3 regions of the Streptomyces sp. NPDC020489 genome follow, and region 3 is predicted to be linked to each of the others. Evidence: riboswitches for the same ligand, from Rfam matches in the RefSeq annotation. Region 3 holds a riboswitch; each other region holds the start of a gene.
The links. Region 3 has a riboswitch for thiamine pyrophosphate ahead of ACH41F_RS28000 (thiamine ABC transporter substrate-binding protein). Riboswitches for the same ligand answer to the same signal wherever they lie in the genome.
Positions count from the first base shown of each region.

Region 1: another riboswitch for thiamine pyrophosphate. It lies ahead of thiC (phosphomethylpyrimidine synthase ThiC); the one in region 3 lies ahead of ACH41F_RS28000 (thiamine ABC transporter substrate-binding protein).
Region 2: another riboswitch for thiamine pyrophosphate. It lies ahead of thiO (glycine oxidase ThiO); the one in region 3 lies ahead of ACH41F_RS28000 (thiamine ABC transporter substrate-binding protein).

Region 1 covers NZ_JBIRUZ010000007.1:339,110-345,679, forward strand. The annotation lists gene ACH41F_RS21280 (YibE/F family protein) at 1-936, opposite strand, end outside; TPP riboswitch at 1,008-1,197, shown strand; gene thiC (phosphomethylpyrimidine synthase ThiC) at 1,190-2,995, shown strand; gene ACH41F_RS21290 (hypothetical protein) at 3,174-4,040, opposite strand; gene ACH41F_RS21295 (metallophosphoesterase) at 4,234-5,310, opposite strand; gene ACH41F_RS21300 (substrate-binding domain-containing protein) at 5,512-6,570, opposite strand, start outside.
Region 2 covers NZ_JBIRUZ010000001.1:644,726-651,295, forward strand. The annotation lists gene pknB (Stk1 family PASTA domain-containing Ser/Thr kinase) at 1-1,241, opposite strand, end outside; gene ACH41F_RS02890 (thiazole synthase) at 1,360-2,154, opposite strand; gene thiS (sulfur carrier protein ThiS) at 2,158-2,358, opposite strand; gene thiO (glycine oxidase ThiO) at 2,355-3,512, opposite strand; TPP riboswitch at 3,510-3,621, opposite strand; gene ACH41F_RS02905 (hypothetical protein) at 3,674-4,045, shown strand; gene ACH41F_RS02910 (NAD(P)/FAD-dependent oxidoreductase) at 4,141-5,304, shown strand; gene ACH41F_RS02915 (Rv2175c family DNA-binding protein) at 5,442-5,813, shown strand; gene thiE (thiamine phosphate synthase) at 6,093-6,570, shown strand, end outside.
Region 3 covers NZ_JBIRUZ010000011.1:120,091-126,660, forward strand. The annotation lists gene ACH41F_RS27995 (ABC transporter permease subunit) at 1-688, opposite strand, end outside; gene ACH41F_RS28000 (thiamine ABC transporter substrate-binding protein) at 736-1,815, opposite strand; TPP riboswitch at 1,895-2,000, opposite strand; gene rlmN (23S rRNA (adenine(2503)-C(2))-methyltransferase RlmN) at 2,025-3,131, opposite strand; gene ACH41F_RS28010 (hypothetical protein) at 3,186-3,722, opposite strand; gene ACH41F_RS28015 (phosphatidate cytidylyltransferase) at 3,873-4,997, opposite strand; gene frr (ribosome recycling factor) at 4,997-5,554, opposite strand; gene pyrH (UMP kinase) at 5,701-6,459, opposite strand.

The DNA.
Region 1 (6,570 bases), on a different contig from region 3:
CGCGGAGGGCTCGTACGCGACCACGACTTCCTGGCCCTGACGCAACTGCCGCGACTGGTCCGGCTGCACGATCTCGGTGAACGTACGGCCCTTGTCCTTGCCGGTGTCGACCCGGATCGTCGCCTTCTTGCAGTCGCCCTCAGCCTGCTGCTGGGCGGAGGACCCCTCGGCGGTGGAGGTGTCGCCGGTCGGGGTCTCGCCAGAGGCGTTCACCGACTTGCAGCTCACGCTCACGACCTTGGTGACCGTGGCCTGTTGGGTCTGCCGGTCGAAGCCGACGCCGGTGCGCTCGTGTCCCGGCGCACCCCCCGGCCACAGCACGGCGAGCCCGACGATCACGGCGACACCGAACGGGATGAGGACGGCCGCGATGACCTTGCGCAGATGCTGGGAGACGGGGGCCGCGGGTCCGTGACTGTGGCTGTGGGAGTGACCGTGCCCGCCACCGCCCCGGCCGATACCGTCGCCGCCCCGGCCGCCATCGCCACCGTCACCGCCCCGGCCGCCGCCACCCGAGCCGCCGCCGGAACCTGAGCCGTCACCGGAACCCGAGCCACCGCCGAAACCCGGGCCACCCCTCTGCCCATGCCCCGGGCCGCCGTGCCCGTCTCCCCGATCGTGCCCATGCCCATGCCCATGCTCACGCCCACCACCGGCGTCGTGCCCGTGCCAGTCGTCAGAACCGGAACCGGAACCGGAGCCGTACCCGGCGCCGGAGCCGTACCCGGCAGGACCGAACCCAGGCGCCTGGTCGTACCCAGGTCCTTGGCCGCCCCCAGGCGCCTGGCCACCCCCGGCTCCTTGGCCACCCCCCGGCCCACGGCCGTACCCCGGCTCCGGCCGGCCCCCCGGTCTCGGGCCGTTGCCCGGCCCGCTTCCGGGGCCGGGCCTGCGCGGGGGCTCGGGTGGGTACGGGGGCTGAGGTGTCGTGGTCACCGACCGATCATCGCAAGAACGACAGGGGCCCTCTGTTCACCGCGCCCGAATTGACGCTAGCGTGGGGGCACCTTTGTACACGCGGGAGCTCGGAGCACCGGGCTGAGAGGGCGCTGACCTCCGTCCCAGCGATGTTTCACGTGGAACATCGTCACCAGCGAGTGACGTTCCACACGAAACGTCGGCAGACGGAAGCCGCTGCGTCGACCGCCGAACCTGTTACCGGGTAATGCCGGCGTAGGGAGTAGGTCTCATGACCATCGAGGACGCACGCACGCCTGCCTCCAGCCAGGACGAAGCGCTCATTCAGGGTGAAACGTCAGCAGAAGGCGGGAAGTCCATCGGCTGGCACAAGGCGTATGTCGAGGGCTCGCGCCCCGACCTGCGGGTGCCGGTCCGTCAGGTGCATCTCACCAACGGGCAGTCGGTCACGCTGTACGACACATCGGGCCCGTACACCGATCCCCTGGTCGATACCGACGTCCGCCGTGGCCTGGCGCCGTTGCGGGAGAACTGGATCATCGCCCGGGGTGACACCAAGGAGTACGCGGGCCGTCCTGTCCGCCCCGAGGACGACGGCATCAAGCACACCTCGCCGCGCGGCGGCAATCTGCGCAACCTCGACGCGGTCTTCCCGGGGCGCCCCCGGCTGCCGCGTCGCGGCCGCGACGGCGTGGCGGTCACGCAGCTTGCCTACGCCCGCCGCGGCGAGGTCACGCCGGAGATGGAGTACGTGGCTCTCCGGGAGAACGTGTCCCCCGAGGTCGTCCGGGAGGAGATCGCGGCCGGCCGCGCGGTGCTCCCGGCCAACGTCAACCACCCGGAGATCGAGCCGATGATCATCGGCAAGCGGTTCCTGGTGAAGGTCAACGCCAACATCGGCAACTCGGCGGTCACCTCCTCCATCGAGGAGGAGGTCGAGAAGATGACCTGGGCGACCCGCTGGGGCGCCGACACCGTGATGGACCTGTCCACGGGGCGCAACATCCACACCACCCGCGAATGGGTGCTGCGCAACTCCCCCGTGCCCATCGGCACGGTGCCGCTCTACCAGGCGCTGGAGAAGGTCGACGGCCGCGCCGAGGAGCTGACCTGGGAGATCTACAAGGACACGGTCATCGAGCAGGCCGAGCAGGGCGTGGACTACATGACGGTCCACGCGGGCGTCCGGCTGCCGTACGTCCCACTGACGGCGAACCGCAAGACCGGCATCGTCTCGCGCGGCGGCTCGATCATGGCCGCCTGGTGCCTGGCCCACCACAAGGAGTCGTTCCTGTACGAGAACTTCGAGGAACTCTGCGAGATCCTCGCCGCCTACGACGTCACGTACTCGCTCGGCGACGGCCTGCGGCCCGGTTCGATCGCGGACGCCAACGACGAGGCGCAGTTCGCGGAGCTGCGCACGTTGGGCGAGCTCAACACGATCGCCAAGAGCTTCAACGTACAGACCATGATCGAAGGCCCGGGGCACGTCCCGATGCACAAGATCAAGGAGAACATCGACCTCCAGCAGGAGATCTGCGAGGAGGCGCCGTTCTACACCCTCGGCCCGCTGACCACGGATGTCGCCCCGGCGTACGACCACATCACCTCGGGCATCGGCGCCGCGATGATCGCGTGGTGGGGCACGGCGATGCTCTGCTACGTCACGCCCAAGGAGCACCTGGGCCTGCCCAACCGTGACGACGTGAAGACCGGCGTGATCACCTACAAGATCGCGGCCCATGCGGCGGACCTCGCCAAGGGGCACCCCGGCGCACAGGAGTGGGACGACGCGCTGTCGGACGCCCGCTTCGAGTTCCGCTGGGAGGACCAGTTCAACCTGGCCCTCGACCCCGACACGGCCCGCGAGTTCCACGACGAGACCCTGCCCGCCGAACCGGCCAAGACAGCCCACTTCTGCTCGATGTGCGGGCCGAAGTTCTGCTCCATGAAGATCTCCCAGGACATCCGTCGTCGGCACGGCGGCAGTCAGGAGGAGATCGAGGAGGGCATGGCCCAGAAGTCGAAGGAGTTCGCGGCGGCGGGGAACCGGGTCTATCTGCCCCTCGCCGATTGACCGCCGGCTCCCGCTGATCGGATCCGCGGCTGGGCCGAGCCGCGGATCCGGCGCACGGGGCGTCGGACGCCCCGCCGCGGATGCGCACGTCGTAGGAGTGCTCGGCGTCCCGAGCCGGACGGCCGGCTTGCGCCCCTCGCCCGGCGGAACTCGCCGACGGAGGCGCGCAAGCCGGGGGTCACTCCGGCTGGTGCTCCGGGCCGCCGAAGTCCGGGCTGGTGTAGTCCGGGCTCGTGAAGCTGGGCCGGGGGCTGGCGGGGCCGTCGTCCGGACTGGTGAAGCCGGGGCGGTCGTAGCCGAGCTGCGGCATGCGGCTGGTCGGTGCGGGCGGCGCCGGGCGGTGCAGGGCGGCCGCCGTACCAGGATCGGCGAGCGCGTCGCGCAGGAACGGCAGCACACCCCGCTCCAACAGGGCCTCGCACCAGGCTTCCCTGGCCCGGGACACCTCCCCACTCAGCTCGCCGTACGGCCCGGTGTCGAGCGAGGGCCGGTTGCGCAGGGCGGTGAGCAGCAGGCCGACCGCGGCGACCAGGATGGCGATCGCGGTCACCGCGCCGAACACCCAACCGGTGGTCAGCATGGTCTGGGCGAACGCCGGCTGGGGGTCGAGCATCTTCAGGATGTAGCCCACCAGCAGGAAGATCGCCGCGGCGGTGCCGGCGAGGACGGGAGCCAGGACCGCGACGACGGCGACGGCGCCCGCGCCGGCAGTCTCGGCGACCTCTCCCATGGTGGCGGCGAGTCCCACCGCGCCCGAGCCCGACTCCGGGGAGCCGGTCTCGCGCACGGACGTCGGGGTGGACGGCGCCGGCCGGCGCAGTTCCTCGCGCACCTTGACGTAGTGCTGGTACTCGGTCGCCGCTGCCGCCGTGATGATCGCGGTGGCGTTCAGCGCCATGGTGCGCAGCTGTTCGGGATTGAGCCGCTGTCCCACAGCGGCCAGTTCCGGGCGGTGTGGTGCGGAGCGCAGCGCCTCATCGAGGATCCGCTCGTAATCCTGGCGGTCCTCGCTCAGCAGGTGCTGCGGAACGCTGTTCATGTGCATCCCCCGATGCTCCGTAGGGCTTGGGGCTCGCATGACTGTGAGCCGTCGGGCAGAAACGGAGGGGAGCCTGCTACGGATAAGCCGATGGTAGAGCGGCGACGGCACACGTCGACAGGGGGTTTCCAGAAATTGGGCCCTGGCCTGCGCCGTTCCTGCTTGGTCCGGGACGGGGGATCGTCTGCCCGGTGGAGGTTCAGATATCCAGGGGAAGTTGCTGGACCAGCAGTTTTCCGGCCATGGTCACACCGCCGTCCATGGCGATGGCCAGCCCTTCGGCGTAGACGTGCGGTCCTTCGACGTGGGGGCCCGAGGAGTCCTCGCCGTCCTCGGAGCCGACCTCACCCAGCAGATAGGGGATCGGGCTGTGCCCGTGAACGATCCGGGTGCCGCCGTACGTGTCGAGCAGGGAGCGCACATGGTCGGCGCCGCCCTCGTCGCGGAAGGAGAAGCGCTTGGTGAACTTCCGGAACAGGTCCCAGACCTCGTCCGCGTCGTTGCGTGTGATCGTCTCGCGGACGGTGTCGTTGACCGCCTCGATCGAGTCGCCGTAGTCGAGGTAGGCGGTGGTGTCGGAGTGCACGAGCAGATGGCCGTCGACCGACTCGATGGCGTCCAGGCGGGCCATCCACTGCAGGTGGTGGTCCTGGAGACGGTCCATGTCGGTCTTCTGCCCGCCGTTGAGCAGCCAGGCCGCCTGGAAGGTGGCGGTGCCCGCGCCGGAGTTGACGGGGGTGTCGCCGAACCGCTTGGCGCCGAGCAGCAGCAGCTCGTGGTTGCCCATGAGGGCCTTGCAGTAGCCGCCGGCCGCGGCCGCCTCCGCGGACAGCCGCATCACGAGGTCGATGACGCCGATGCCGTCCGGCCCGCGGTCGGTGAAGTCACCGAGGAACCACAGCCGGGCGGTCCCCGCGCACCAGTTGCCCGCGGCGTCGATGAGGCCCTTCTCCTGGAGGGCCGCCACCAGCTCGTCGAGATAGCCGTGCACGTCACCGACGACGAACAGCGCGCCCGGCCCGGGGCCGGAGGCCGGCTGCGGGACGGCCGAGGGGTCCACGGTCACCTGAAGCGTGTCACCGCGGTTGACGATCGGCAGGTCGCGCTCGGTGGGCGTGTACCCGTCGGGGAAGTCCGCCTCGTGCGGCGGCACGACGTCACCGGGGTGCGCGCTGTGGCCGTACGGACCGGTCTCGTGGACGTACGCGGGTACCCGGAAGTCGCGCAACGTCGCCGTCCGCTCCGCCTCGGGTCCCTGACCGGCCCCCTGAGTCATCAGACCCCTCCACCATCACGCCGCATCTGCACCGCTTCGGACTGCCTGGTCGCAGCGGCCCGCGGTGTCGTGGGCCCATCATAGGAATGCGGATCGCGCCATGTGATGACCCAGGGGTGGTGAATCGGAGCACGACACCTGTTCATCGCGGCATTCGCCCCGATTGGGTCGGGCTTCTGCCGTTGCTGACGGCTTCCGTTTCTACTCCTCCTCGGACGACCGGGGCGGGCTGACGGTCGTCCGGGGCGCACGCCGCTGGGACGACGTGCGCACGATCAGCTCCGTCGGTATCACCTGCTCGACCGGTTGGTCCGATTCGACCCCCTCGATGGCGTCGATGAGGAGCTGGACGACGGCCGTCCCGATGCGCCGCGGCTTCAGGGACAGCGTGGTGATGGGCGGTTCGGTGCTGGCGTAGACGGTGGACTCGGAGCAGCAGACCAGAAGCAGGTCTTCCGGTACGCGCAGTCCGTAGCGGCGGGCCGCGGCGAGCAGATCGGTGCCGTTGGGGTCGAACAGTCCGTAGACCGCGTCGGGGCGGTCGGGCCGGGCCAGCAGCCGGTCGGCGGCGACGGCGCCCGCGCACGGGTCGTGCGCCGGGTAGGCCTCGTAGACCGGGTCCTGGCCGACCCGCTCGCACCAGCGCAGATACGCGGTGGTCGACAGGTGGGTGTACGTGTCGGTCGTGGTCCCGGTCAGCAGGCCGATGCGGCGGGCGCCGGCGTCGGCCAGGTGGTCGAGGATGCCGAGGACGGCGGCCTCGTGGTCGTTGTCGACCCAGGCGGTGACCGGCAGCGCGCCGGCCGGGCGGCCGTCGGAGACGACCGGCACCCCCTGCCGGACCAGTTCGCTGACCACCGGGTCCTGGTCGGAGGGGTCGATGACGACCGTCCCGTCCAGGGCCACGTTCGACCACACGTCGTGGCGTGAGGTGGCGGGCAGGATGACGAGCGCGTAGCCGCGGGCGAGCGCGGCCGAGGTGGCGGCCCGGGCCATCTCGGCGAAGTACGCGAACTCCGTGAAGGTGAAAGGTTCATCCCCGTACGTCGTCACGGTCAGGCCGATGAGGCCCGATTTGCCGGTACGGAGGGTTCGGGCGGCGGCTGACGGGCGATAGCCCAACCGGTCGGCCACCTCGCGGACATGGCGGCGGGTGGCGTCCGGGAGCCGCCCCTTGCCGTTGAGGGCGTCGGAGACGGTCGTGATGGAGACTCCGGCGGCGGCGGCAACGTCTCTGATGCCCGCACGACCCGGCCGGCT
Region 2 (6,570 bases), on a different contig from region 3:
TTGACGGTGTCGCTGTACTCCCGCTTCACCTTCCCGGCCTCGAGCCCGGCCTCCTCCAGCCGGTCCCGGGCCTGCGCCTCGGTCTTCTCCACCAGCGGCGGGACCTTGGTGAACTGCCCGGAGTTGATGTACCAGACGCCCGCGCCGACCCCGAGGATCAGCAGCAGGGCGGCCACGATCGCGAGCGGACCGCGCGGGCGGCCCGAACGGCGCCGGGGCGGCGGGGGCGGGGGCGACTGGAGGCGGCTCGTGCGGTTGAGCGCGGGCTCCGCCTCCTCGTCGACCGGCAGGGGGCGCGGCACGGTCAGCGACCGCGGGATCACGCTGGTGCGGTCCTCCGCGTTGCTGTGCTGGGCGGTCAGCGCCTGGGGCGGCATCAGGTCCAGCTGGTCCTCGCTGAGCGCGGAGCGGGCCTCGCGGGCATGCGCGAACAGCGCCACCGCGTCGTACGGGCGGAGGTCCGGGGTGCGGGCGGTGGCGGAGGCGACCAGCTCGTCCAGCGCGAACGGCAGCCCCGGCACGACGGCCGAGGGCGGCGGGACGTCCTCGTGGAGGTGCTTGTAGAGCACGATGGCGGGGGACTCCCCGTCGTGCGGCTTCTCGCCGGTCAGCATCTCGTACAGCACGACACCGCACGCGTAGACGTCCACGCGGGCGTCGGTGGCACCCGGCTGCTCGATCTGCTCGGGCGCGAGATAGGAGACGGTGCCGAGCACGGCACCGCTGGTGCTGGTGACGGTGTCGACGGACCGCACCAGTCCGAAGTCGGCGACCTTCACCCGGCCGTCGTCCCCTATCAGGACGTTCTCCGGCTTCATGTCCCGGTGCACGAAGCCCGCGCGGTGCGCGGCGCCGAGCGCGGCCAGCACCGGTTCCAGGATGTCGAGCGCGGCCCGCGGCTGCAGCGCCCCGCGGTCGCGCAGCACGTCACGCAGGGTGCAGCCGGCCACGTACTCCATGGCCAGGTAGACGTACGACCCGTCGGTGCCCTGGTCGAAGACCTGCACCACGTTGGGGTGGGCGAGCCGGGCGACGGACTTGGCCTCGCGGATGAACCGGTCCACGAAGGTGCCGTCGGCCGCGAGGCCCGGGTGCATCACCTTCAGCGCGAGCACGCGGTCCAGGCGGGTGTCCACGGCCCGGTAGACCGTGGCCATCCCGCCGACCGCGATCCGCGCGTCCACGCGATAACGCCCGTCGAGCACCTGCCCGACCAAAGGGTCCTGAAGGGTCGTATCCACGCAGGTGAGTGTACGAGCCGCGACTGACAGGGCCGCCGGTTCGGGCGAGATCGGGGCGGGACTGAAGCCGTCCTGTGACGGACGTCGCCACGACTCCCGGCCCCTCTCGAACGTACGTTCAGAACGCGGGACGTTCCGGATCGAGCCGCGCCAACCCCTCGGCGGGCGACGAGGCTTCGGCGAAGTGCCGCCGCGGGATGCGCCCCGCGCGGTGCGCCAGCCGGCCCGCCTCCACCCCGTGCCGCATCGCGTGGGCCATCAGCTCCGGCTCCCTAGCCCGCGTCACCGCCGAGGCGAGCATCACACCCGCGCACCCCAGCTCCATCGCGAGCGTCACGTCCGACGCCGTCCCCGCGCCCGCGTCCAGGATCACCGGCACGCGCGCGTGCTCGACGATCAGCTGGAAGTTGTGCGGGTTGCGGATGCCGAGCCCGGAGCCGATCGGGGAGCCGAGCGGCATGATCGCCGCACAGCCCACGTCCTGGAGCTTCCGGGCCAGCACCGGGTCGTCGTTGGTGTACGGCAGCACCGTGAAACCGTCGTCGACCAGCGTCTCCGCCGCGTCCAGCAGCTCGATCGGGTCCGGCAGCAGGGTGCGCTCGTCGGCGATGACCTCCAGCTTGACCAGGTCGGTGCCGAGCGCCTCGCGCGCGAGACGGGCCGTCAGCACGGCCTCGCCCGCGGTGAAGCAGCCCGCGGTGTTGGGCAGCACCGCGATGCCGAGCCGGTCCAGCACCGACAGGACCGAGCCGTGCACGTTCGGGTCCACGCGGCGCATCGCGACCGTGGTCAGCTCGGTCCCGGAGGCGACCAGCGCCCGCTCCAGCACGTCCAGGCTGGGCGCCCCGCCGGTGCCCATGATCAGGCGGGACGAGTACGTCGTACCGCCCAGGAGGAAGGGATCGTCGGCCATGGGTCAGCCTCCCTGGACGGCGGTGAGGACCTCGACGCGGTCTCCCTCGGCGAGGGGCGTCGAGGACCACTGTCCGCGCGGGACGACGGTTTCGTTGAGGGCGGCGGCCACGCCGGAGGGCGCCGGGGTGAGGGCCCGTACGACGGTGTCGAGAGCCGTGCCGGGAGCGACCTCGCGCGGCTCGCCGTTGAGAGAGATGTTCATGCGGGCTGCTCCACGAGTTCCCTGAATCGCCTGGGGGTGAACGGGCGCACCTCGTCGGGGAGTTCGCCCGTGGTCAGGACGTCGGCCAGCGCGTCGCCGGTGACGGGTGCGAGCAGTACGCCGTTGCGGTGGTGGCCGGTCGCCAGGAGCAGCCCGGGCAGCTCGGTCGGCCCGAGCAGCGGCGCGTTGTCCGGCGAGCCGGGACGCAGCCCCGCGCGGGTCTCCGTCAGCGGCAGCTCGGTGATGCCGGGGACCAGCTCATGGGCGTCGCGCAGCAACTCGTACACCCCGCCCGCGGTCACCGTCGTGTCCCAGCCCAGCTCCTCGCTGGTCGCCCCGACCACCAGCTCGCCGTTCTCGCGCGGCACCAGGTAGACCTGGCTGCCGCGGACCACGGCCCGCACGGTCCGGTTCAGGAACGGCGCGTACCGCGGCGGCACGGTCAGCCGCAGCACCTGCCCCTTCACCGGCCGCACCGGCGGCAGTACGGCCTCCGGGACCCCGGCCAGCCGCCCGCTGAGGCTGCCGGCCGCCAGGACGACCTGTCCCGCGCCCAGCCGCGTGCCGTCCGTCGTCGTGAGACCGGCGGCCCGGTCCCGTACGACCTCCAGGCGCTCGGCCCACGCGCGGTGGAAGACCACCCCCGCGCGCTCGCACGCGGTCAGCAGCGCCTTGACCAGCCGCCGCGGGTCGATCTGGTGGTCCCCGTCGACCCGCAGGCCGCCGCGCACCCCCGGCGCGAGCATCGGCTCCAGACGCCGGCACTCGCGCCCGGACAGCCACTCCGACTCCAGGCCCGACTCCCGCTGGAGAGCGTGCAGTTCGCGCAGGTGGGCGCGGTCGTCGGCGTCCAGAGCGACGGCGAGCGTGCCGCAGCGGCGGTAGCCGAGGTCCTGGCCGGTCAGCTCGGTCAGCTCGGCCGCGAACCGCGGATAGCGGCGGGCCGAGGCGAGGTTCAGGCCCAGCAGGGTCTGCTCGCCGTGGTGCAGTTCCGTGACGGCGGCCAGCATCCCGGCGGCCACCTGGGCGGCCCCGCCGCCGGGTTCGGGGTCCACGACGGCCGTGGCGAGACCGCGCTGTGCGGCCCGCCAGGCCGTGACCAGGCCGATGATGCCGCCCCCGATGACGAGGACGTCTGACGTACGTGAGGACATGGGCGTCCAGCCCCTCCCTTCGCCGGCATGACCCGGATCAGGTTCGTACGGTCGGAGGCCGCCAGCCTCCCTCTCAGCCCGGTGCGTCCGGGCTCCCGCGAGTGCTCTACGGTGGCCACCCTAGCCCGCAGAGCACCGCATGTGTAAGGGAGCCCACGGTCATGCCCCGCTCGCTGGACGGCCTCGTCCTCGCCCCCGTCGCCGACCAGGCCCCGGGCCAGGTGGGCACGCGCACCCGCTTCACGTACCACGAGAAGGACGGCGAGATCTGGGCCGAGTACGCGGGCGGGGACGTCGTGCGGGGGCATCTGGTGGGTACCCGGGACGGGGACCGGCTCGACTTCCGGTACGTCCAGCTGAGGCAGGACGGGACGACCGCGTCCGGGCACTGCGTGTCCACCGTGGTCGAACTCCCGGACGGGCGCGTGCGCCTGGAGGAGACCTGGGAGTGGGAGTCCCGGCCCGGCAGCGGGACGAGTGTCGTGGAGCAGATCGCGGCAGGTGTGGAGCAGGTCACTGCGCACGACTCCTGACTGACAAATTGTCAGTTGTCTATGGTGATCAGGTGAGCGAGGACACGCAGACGCAGGCACAGGCGCCACGGCGGGTCGTGGTGGTCGGCGCGGGCATGGCCGGCGTGCAGACCGCGGTCGCGCTGCGCGAGCAGGGCTTCACCGGCACCGTGACCCTGATCGGCGCGGAGCCGCACCAGCCGTACGACCGGCCGCCGCTGTCCAAGGCGGTCCTGCTCGGCAAGGCCGAGGGCTCCGCCTTCGACGTCGACTTCGAGGCGCTCGGCATCGGACTCGAACTCGGCCGCGAGGTCCTGGGCGTCCGCCCCGCCGAGCACACCCTGGACACCGAGTCCGGGCCCGTGCCGTACGACGTCCTGGTCCTCGCCACCGGTGCCGAACCGATCCGGCTGCCCGGCGCGGAGGGCGTCCCCGGCGTCCATCTGCTGCGCACCCTCGACGACGCCGAGCGGCTGCGGCCGGTGCTCGCCCGGCAGCACGACATCGTGGTGGTCGGCGCGGGCTGGATCGGCGCCGAGTTCGCGACCGCCGCGCGTGAGGCGGGCTGCTCGGTCACCGTCGTGGAGGCCGCCGAACGGCCGCTCGCGGGCGCGCTGCCCGCTGAGGTGGCGGCGCCGATGGGCGCCTGGTACGCCGACGCGGGCGCCGACCTGCGCACCCGCACGCGCGTGGCGCGTGTCGAGCCCGGCACGGTCGTCCTCGACGACGGCACCCGGCTGCCCGCGGGCGCCGTGGTGGTCGGCATCGGCGCCCGCCCCGCCACGGCCTGGCTGGCCGACTCGGGCGTGGAGCTCGGCGCGCACGGCGAGGTGGTGGCCGACGACGGGCTGCGCACCTCCGTGCCGGACGTGTACGCGGTCGGCGACTGCGCGTCCTTCCCCTCGGGCCGGTACGGCGAGCGCCTGTTGGTCCACCACTGGGACAACGCCCTCCAGGGGCCGCGCACGGTCGCGGCCAACATCATCGGCGAGACGCCCGCGGTCTACGACCCGGTGCCGTACTTCTGGTCCGAGCAGTTCGGCCGGTTCGTCCAGTACGCCGGGCACCACGCCCGCGCCGACACGGCCCTGTGGCGCGGCGACCCGTCCGGGCCGGCCTGGTCGGTGTGCTGGCTGCGCGAGAACCGCCTGGTCGCCCTCCTCGCGGTGGGCCGGCCCCGGGATCTGGCCCAGGGACGGAAGCTGATCGAGGCGGGCACGGAACTGGATCCGGAGCTGCTGCTCGACCCGGCGCGGCCGTTGAAGGCGGCGACGGCGTAGGGGCGGGGGACGCGGACGCGAGGGGGCCGGCGGGGCGCGGGGCCGGGCGTCGGGGAGGCGTGCGCGGGGGAGCTGGAACCCCCTGGTCGGAGGGGTCCGGCTTCCTCCTGTCAGTGCGGGATGGCAGGCTTGATGTCGTGACCGAGATTGACGCAAAGATCGATGCTCTCGTGCCCGCCTGGCTCACCCTCCCCGACATCGCGGAAATCCTCGATGTCGAGGTGACGCGTGTGCGGCAGCTGGTCAGGGAGGGCCAGCTCATCGCCGTACGCCGGGGTGAGAACCGCGCGCTGCACGTCCCCGCCGCCTTCATCGACGGGGCCGAGCAGAAGGTCGTCAAGGGCCTCACCGGGACCCTGACGCTCCTGCGGGACGACGGCTTCAGCGACGAAGAGATGCTGGAGTGGCTCTTCACCCCCGACGACAGCCTGCCCGGCACCCCCGCGCAGGCACTCAGCGAGAATCGCGGCACGGAGGTGAAGCGCCGGGCCCAGGCGCTCGCCGTCTGACCCGGGCGCGGCAAGAACCGAAAACCGTCTGACGTACGGGCGGGGCCCTGCGGGCCACGGTCGCGGGTGACCGCGGCCGTGGCGCGGCGGCGAGGGACCGGCGGCGGTCCCCTCGGGGCGGGCCGACCGCACGGGCACCGGCACGCACCGCCGCGGTCGTGCGGCCCGGGAACCGGCGCGCACCGCCGCGGCCGTGCGCCTGTGGTTCACTACGCCCGGTCCGCCGAGGCCGACCGCACCGGTCCGCGGCCCGTACGCCATCCACACCGGGGGACACCCATGCCCGTCACGCCCGTCACGTCCGACACCGCCGCCCGCGCCCAGCTCGCCGACGCCCGGCTCTATCTGTGCACGGACGCCCGCAAGAAGCAGGGCGACCTTCCCGAGTTCCTGGACGCCGTCCTGGCGAACGGCGTCGACTTCGTCCAACTGCGCGACAAGACGCTGGAGGCGGACGAGGAGCTGGGCCTGCTCGCGCTGTTCGCCGACAAGTGCCGGGAGAACGGCAGGACCCTGTCGGTGAACGACCGCGCCGACGTGGCGCACGCCGCCCGGGCCGCCCACCCCTGGCCCCCCGCGATCCTGCACCTGGGTCAGGGTGACCTCCCGGTCCCCGCGGCCCGCGCGATCCTCGGCGACGACATCCTCGTGGGCCGCTCCACGCACTCCGAGACCGAGGCCGCCGCGGCCGCCGTCCAGGAGGGCGTCGACTACTTCTGCACCGGCCCGTGCTGGCCCACGCCCACCAAGCCCGGCC
Region 3 (6,570 bases):
CCGCGGCCGTGGGCAGGTCGAAGATCTCCGAGGTCTGCCGGTAGATCTCCACCTCCAGGGTGGAGAAGGTCGGCCCGCCGAGGATCTGCACCACACCGAAGGAAGTGAAGGTGAACAGGAAGACCATCAGGGTGGCGGCGGCCACCGCGGGCCCGAGCGCGGGCAGCGTGACCTGCCGCCACGCCCGCGCGCGCGAGGCACCCAGCATCCGCGCGGCCTCCTCCTGCCGCGGGTCCAGCTGGGACCACAGCCCGCCCACCGTGCGGACGACGACCGCGTAGTTGAAGAAGACGTGCGCCAGCAGGATCGCCCACACGGTGGTGTCCAGCCGTACGCCCCACAGCTCGTCGAGCAGTCCCCCGCGCCCGACCAGCGCCAGGAACGCCGTACCGACGACGACCGTCGGGAGCACGAAGGGGACGGTGACCACCGCCCGCAGGATCTGCTTGCCGGGGAAGTCGAGGCGGGCGAAGACATAGGCGCCGGGCAGCGCGAGCAGCAGGGTGAGGGCGGTGGAGGCGAGGGCCTGCCAGGTGGTGAACCACAGCACGTGCCGGATGTCGGACTGGCCGAGCACCTCGGTGATCCGGCCGAACTGCCAGACCCCGTCGGCCTTGAGCCCGCGCGCCACGATGGCGGCGACGGGCCATGCGAAGAAGAGCCCGAAGAACGCGACGGGGACGGCCATCAGGCCGAGCCGTACCGCCGCGCTCCTCCTCCGGCCCTCGCGGGGGGCTACTTCAGTACGAGCGAGGTCCACGACTTGACCCACTGGTCACGGTGGTCGGCGATCTTCGCCGGGGCCATGGTCTCGGGGTCCTTGGCGGCGGGCCCGTACTTCGTGAACTCGGCGGGCACGGCCGCGCCCTCGGTCACCGGGTAGACGAACATGTTGAGCGGCATGTCCTCCTGGAACCTCTTGCTGATCAGGAAGTCGATGAGCGCCTTGCCGCCCGCGCTGTTCTTCGCGTTGCTCAGCAGCCCGGCGAACTCGATCTGCCGGAAGCAGGTGCCCTCGGCGACCCCGGTGGGCGCGGTGGCCGGCTTCGGATCGGCGTAGATCACCTCGGCGGGCGGCGAGGAGGCGTAGGAGACGACGAGCGGGCGGTCGGCCTTGGCCTTCTTCCCGCCCGCGGAGCCGGAGAACTCCTCGTTGTAGGCCTGCTCCCAGCCGTCGACGACCTTCACGCCGTTGGCCTTGAGCTTGGTCCAGTAGCCCGCCCACCCGTTGTCGCCGTACTTGGCGGCGGTGCCCAGGAGGAATCCCAGGCCGGGCGAGGAGGTGGAGGCGTTCTCGGTGACGAGGAGGTTCTTGTACGCGGGCTTGACCAGGTCGTCGAGGGACGCCGGGGGCGCCAGCTCGTGCTCGCTGAAGTAGGCCTTGTCGTAGTTGACGCAGATGTCGCCGTGGTCGACGGGGGTGACCCGGTGCTTGTCGCCGTCGAGCCGGAAGCGCTCGTCGACGGCGTCGAGTCCCTTGGCCTCGTACGGCTGGAAGAGTCCGTTGTCGAGGGCCCGCGACAGCAGGGTGTTGTCGACGCCGAAGAAGACGTCGCCCTGCGGGTTGTCCTTGGTCAGGATGGCCTTGTTGACGGCCTGCCCGGCGTCGCCGTCCTCCAGGACCTTGACCTGGTAGCCGGACTCCTTCTCGAACGCGGCGAGGACGCCCTTGGAGACGGCCCATGAGTTGTGGCTGACGAGCGTGACGGTCTTGGAGCCGCCGGTGGACTCGCCGCTGTCGGACGACCCGCACGCGGACAGCGCGACGAGACCGAAGCCGACGGCGAGGACCGTGGCCTTCTTGGTGATGCTCACTGGATTCCTCCTGGGGTGACCAGGAAGAGACGCGGCCCTGCCCGGCAGCCTCCGAAAGGCTCCGGGCAGGGCGCAACAGCTCGAGTGGTGACCGATCTCCCTACCCAGAATGACCTGGGCCAGGTTCGGAGGGTCTGCGGCCGGTGCCGCACTCTCAGCGCTGTGGCGCTCCCCTGTCGGAATATGAAGATGTACGTACCGGGATCAGGTTACCGCTCGCCGGCCGCGAGCTGGCCGCAGGCCCCGTCGATCTCCTGCCCACGGGTGTCCCGGACGGTGACGGGCACGCCGTGCGCGGCGATCGCCTCGACGAACGCCTTCTCGTCCTCGGGCCGCGAGGCGGTCCACTTGGAGCCCGGGGTCGGGTTCAGCGGGATCAGGTTCACATGCACGGGCTTGCCCTTGAGCAGCCGCCCGAGCCGGTCACCGCGCCAGGCCTGGTCGTTGATGTCCCGGATGAGCGCGTACTCGATGGACAGCCGGCGGCCCGACTTCGCGACGTACTCGAAGCCCGCCTCCAGCACCTCGCGCACCTTCCACCGCGTGTTCACGGGGACCAGGGTGTCGCGCAGCTCGTCGTCGGGGGCGTGCAGCGAGATCGCGAGCCGGCACTTGAAGCCCTCGTCGGCGAACCGGTGGATGGCGGGCACGAGCCCCACGGTCGACACGGTGATGCCGCGCTGCGAGAGCCCGAGCCCGTCCGGCGCGGGATCGGTGAGCGCGCGGATCGACTGCGCGACCCGCTTGTAGTTGGCGAGTGGCTCGCCCATGCCCATGAAGACGATGTTGGAGAGCCGCGCGGGTCCGCCCGGCACCTCTCCGTCCCGGAGCGCCCGCATCCCGTCCACGATCTGGTGGACGATCTCGGCGGTGGACAGATTGCGGTCGAGCCCGGCCTGCCCGGTGGCACAGAAGGGGCAGTTCATGCCGCAGCCCGCCTGCGAGCTGATGCACATGGTGACCCGGTCCGGGTACCGCATCAGAACGGACTCCACGAGCGTCCCGTCGAACAGCCGCCACAGCGTCTTGCGCGTGGTCCCCTGGTCGGTCGACAGATGCCGTACGACGGTCATCAGCTCGGGAAGCAGCGCCTCCTGGAGCCTGCCGCGCGCACCGGCGGGGATGTCCGTCCACTCGGCCGGGTCGTGCGCGTACCGCGCGAAGTAGTGCTGCGAGAGCTGCTTGGCACGGAACGGCTTCTCACCGATCTCGGCCACGACATCCTTGCGCTCGGCAGGAGTGAGATCGGCAAGGTGCCGCGGCGGCTTCTTGGCTCCGCGCGGGGCGACGAAAGTGAGTTCTCCGGGCTTGGGCATGGTCATACCAGTGTCGCAGATCAACCGGAGTGCACCGATCGGCGTCCGTGGTGGCTACCGCCACTCCCACAGGTGGGCGAAGACCGAGCCGTCGCCGCGCTCCCGGGTCCAGAAGCCCGACGCGGGAAGGCCGGGCACCTGGACCTCGGCCTCGTGGAAGACGTACGCGGACGGCAGGCCGGGGTACGACGGGGAGGGCTGCCGGTCCGGGTCCCGGGGCCTGGAGACGCGGCCCAGCACGACTCCCGGTCCCTCGACGCCGAGTTCCTCGGCCACGCACCGCAGTGCGGCGGCGGCCGCGTCCTCGTCGCGCACGATCTTCTCGGCGGGGGGCCGGTTTCGTCGGCGCACGGTGCCGTCGCTCATCAGCTGCGAGGTCTCCACGAGCTCCCGGCCGCCCTGCCGGACGCGCAGGGTCACGACGTCGACGCGGCGCAGCGGCGGATCGTCCTCCAGCGTCGTCTCGCCGGCCTCGATCTCGGCGTACAGCTGCCGGACGGTCTTGGTGCCGTCGGTGCCCCACGAGGTGTGCGGGACGCCGTTCCGCTCCAGCCACTCCCGGAGCCCGCCCAGGCTTTCCGGAACCTCCATGCGCCCGCCCCCCTGCTCACCGCTTCCATGCCGCCGTCCGGCGCGATCCTTCCCGCCCCGCCCGCCGAGCGCCACCTCCTTCCGACAAACGGCAGGAGCCCCCGCCGAAGCGGAGGCTCCTCAGTGTGACCGGGCCGGACCGGCGAACGCTCAGCCGGAGCCGACGAACAGCACCAGCAGCAGCCATACGACCGGAGCCGTCGGCAGGAGCGAGTCCAGCCGGTCCATGATGCCGCCGTGCCCCGGCAGCAGCGTGCCCATGTCCTTGATGCCCAGGTCCCGCTTGATCATCGACTCGCCGAGGTCGCCCAGCGTCGCGCTGGCCGCCACCGCGAGACCCAGCAGCAGACCCTGCCACCAGATGCCGTCGTCGATCAGGAAGTGCATGCTCAGCGCACCTGCGACCATCGCGAAGGACACCGCGCCGAGCAGCCCCTCCCGGGTCTTGCCGGGGCTGATGCGCGGAGCGAGCTTGTGCTTGCCGAAGCGCCAGCCGACCGCGTACGCCCCGGTGTCGCTGACGACGGTCAGGACCAGGAACGTCATGACACGGAACGCACCGTCGTCCGCGGTGAGCATCATCGCGACGAAGGTCGCCAGGAACGGCACGTAGAACGCCGCGAAGACCCCCGCGGTGACGTCCTTCAGATAGCCCTCGGGCGGCTCCGTCATCCGCCAGACCAGGACGGCCAGCGCGGTCAGCGCCATCGCCACCCAGGCGCCCTCGGCACCGCGGACGTACCCGGCGACGACCATCGCCGCACCACCGACGGCCAGCGGAACGAGGGGCGCCCTGATGCCCTTGCGCTCCTCCAGCCGGGAGGTCAGCTCCCACAGGCCGACGACGACGGCGACCGCTATCACTCCGATGAAGGCGGCCTTGACGACGAACAGCGACGCGACGATCACCGCGCCGAGCCCGACACCGACCCCTATGGCCGCACCCAGGTCCCGCCCCGCGCTCTTCTTCTGCGGCGCGGGAGCCGGCTGCGGGGCGTCGGGCATGGGCTCCGGATTCTGCGGCGCCACCGCACGGGGCTGCGCCGACCTGGTCTCGTCTCGGAACAAGGGGCCGCTCAGCCGAGCGGCCCCCCGGTCGTCATCCTGGTCGTCCCCGTACCGGGGTCCGTCGGGCGCGATGGGCATGGGGCGAGTGTGCTGCGCCTCAGGCGCATCGTACGCGGGACCCGCCGGGGCAGCCCCCTGGACAGGCCCCTGGTCGGACGGCCCCCAGTACCCGGCTTGTGGCGGCGCCCCCCAGGAAGAGTCGTTCATCAGACCTCGAGAAGCTCCGCTTCCTTGTGCTTCAGGAGCTCGTCCACCTGAGCGACGTACTTGTGCGTCGCGTCGTCGAGCTCCTTCTCCGCACGGCGGCCCTCGTCCTCACCGATCTCGCCGTCCTTGACGAGCTTGTCGATCGCGTCCTTGGCCTTGCGGCGGACCGAGCGGATGGACACGCGCGAGTCCTCCGCCTTGCTCCTGGCGACCTTGATGTAGTCGCGGCGGCGCTCCTCGGTGAGCTCCGGGAACACCACACGGATGATGTTGCCGTCGTTGCTCGGGTTGACGCCCAGGTCCGAGTCGCGGATGGCCTGCTCGATGTTGCGCAGGGCCGTCTTGTCGAACGGCGTCACGACCGCCATGCGCGGCTCCGGCACGGAGAACGAAGCCAGCTGGTTGATCGGCGTCGGCGCGCCGTAGTAGTCGGCCACGATCTTGTTGAACATCGCCGGGTGCGCACGGCCGGTGCGGATCGCGGCGAAGTCCTCCTTGGCGACCACGACGGCCTTCTCCATCTTCTCCTCGGCCTCGAGGAGGGTCTCTTCGATCACCACTTGCTCCTGCGTGTCTTGAGTAGGCCCGGCTGCTGTTCCATGTGCGTGGGGCGGCGGCCGGCTGCGTCGCGTCTTCTTCCTGCACGGTTCCGGACCGGCAGGACATTGTCCATCCCCCGGTCAGGGACCGGGTGTGTCCCGGGTCAGTCCCGGCTGCCCTGCTCACCCACAAGCGTGCCGATCTTCTCACCCTTGACGGCGCGCGCGATATTGCCCTCCGCCAGGAGCTCGAACACCAGGATGGGGAGCTTGTTGTCGCGGCACAGCGTGATGGCGGTCATGTCGGCGACCTTGAGGTCGCGGGTGATGACCTCGCCGTAGCCGAGGGAGTCGAACTTGACGGCCTCGGGGTTGGACTTCGGGTCGGAGTCGTAGACCCCGTCCACGCCGTTCTTGCCCATCAGCAGCGCCTCGGCGTCGATCTCCAGGGCGCGCTGGGCGGCGGTGGTGTCGGTGGAGAAGTACGGCATGCCCATACCGGCGCCGAAGATGACCACACGGCCCTTCTCCAGGTGGCGCACGGCGCGCAGCGGGATGTACGGCTCGGCGACCTGACCCATGGTGATGGCGGTCTGCACGCGCGAGTCGATGCCCTCCTTCTCCAGGAAGTCCTGGAGGGCGAGGCAGTTCATCACGGTGCCGAGCATGCCCATGTAGTCGGAGCGGGCGCGGTCCATGCCGCGCTGCTGGAGTTCGGCGCCGCGGAAGAAGTTGCCGCCGCCGATGACGACCGCGATCTCCGCCCCGTCGCGCACGACGGCCGCGATCTCGCGGGCGATCTTGTGCACCACGTCGGGGTCCACGCCGAGGCCCCCACCACCGGAGAAGGCCTCTCCGGACAGCTTCAGCAGAAACCGGCCGCGTAGTTTGCCGTCGTCGCTCTTCTGGGCCTTGGTGGTCATGGAGTTCTCGCCTCTTTCAAGGGGTCGCACATACGAAGAAGGCCATTGCCGGTGGGAACTGGCTCGCATCCCATGCGCGGCAATGGCCTCCTCGTCAGATCTGCTGTCGTC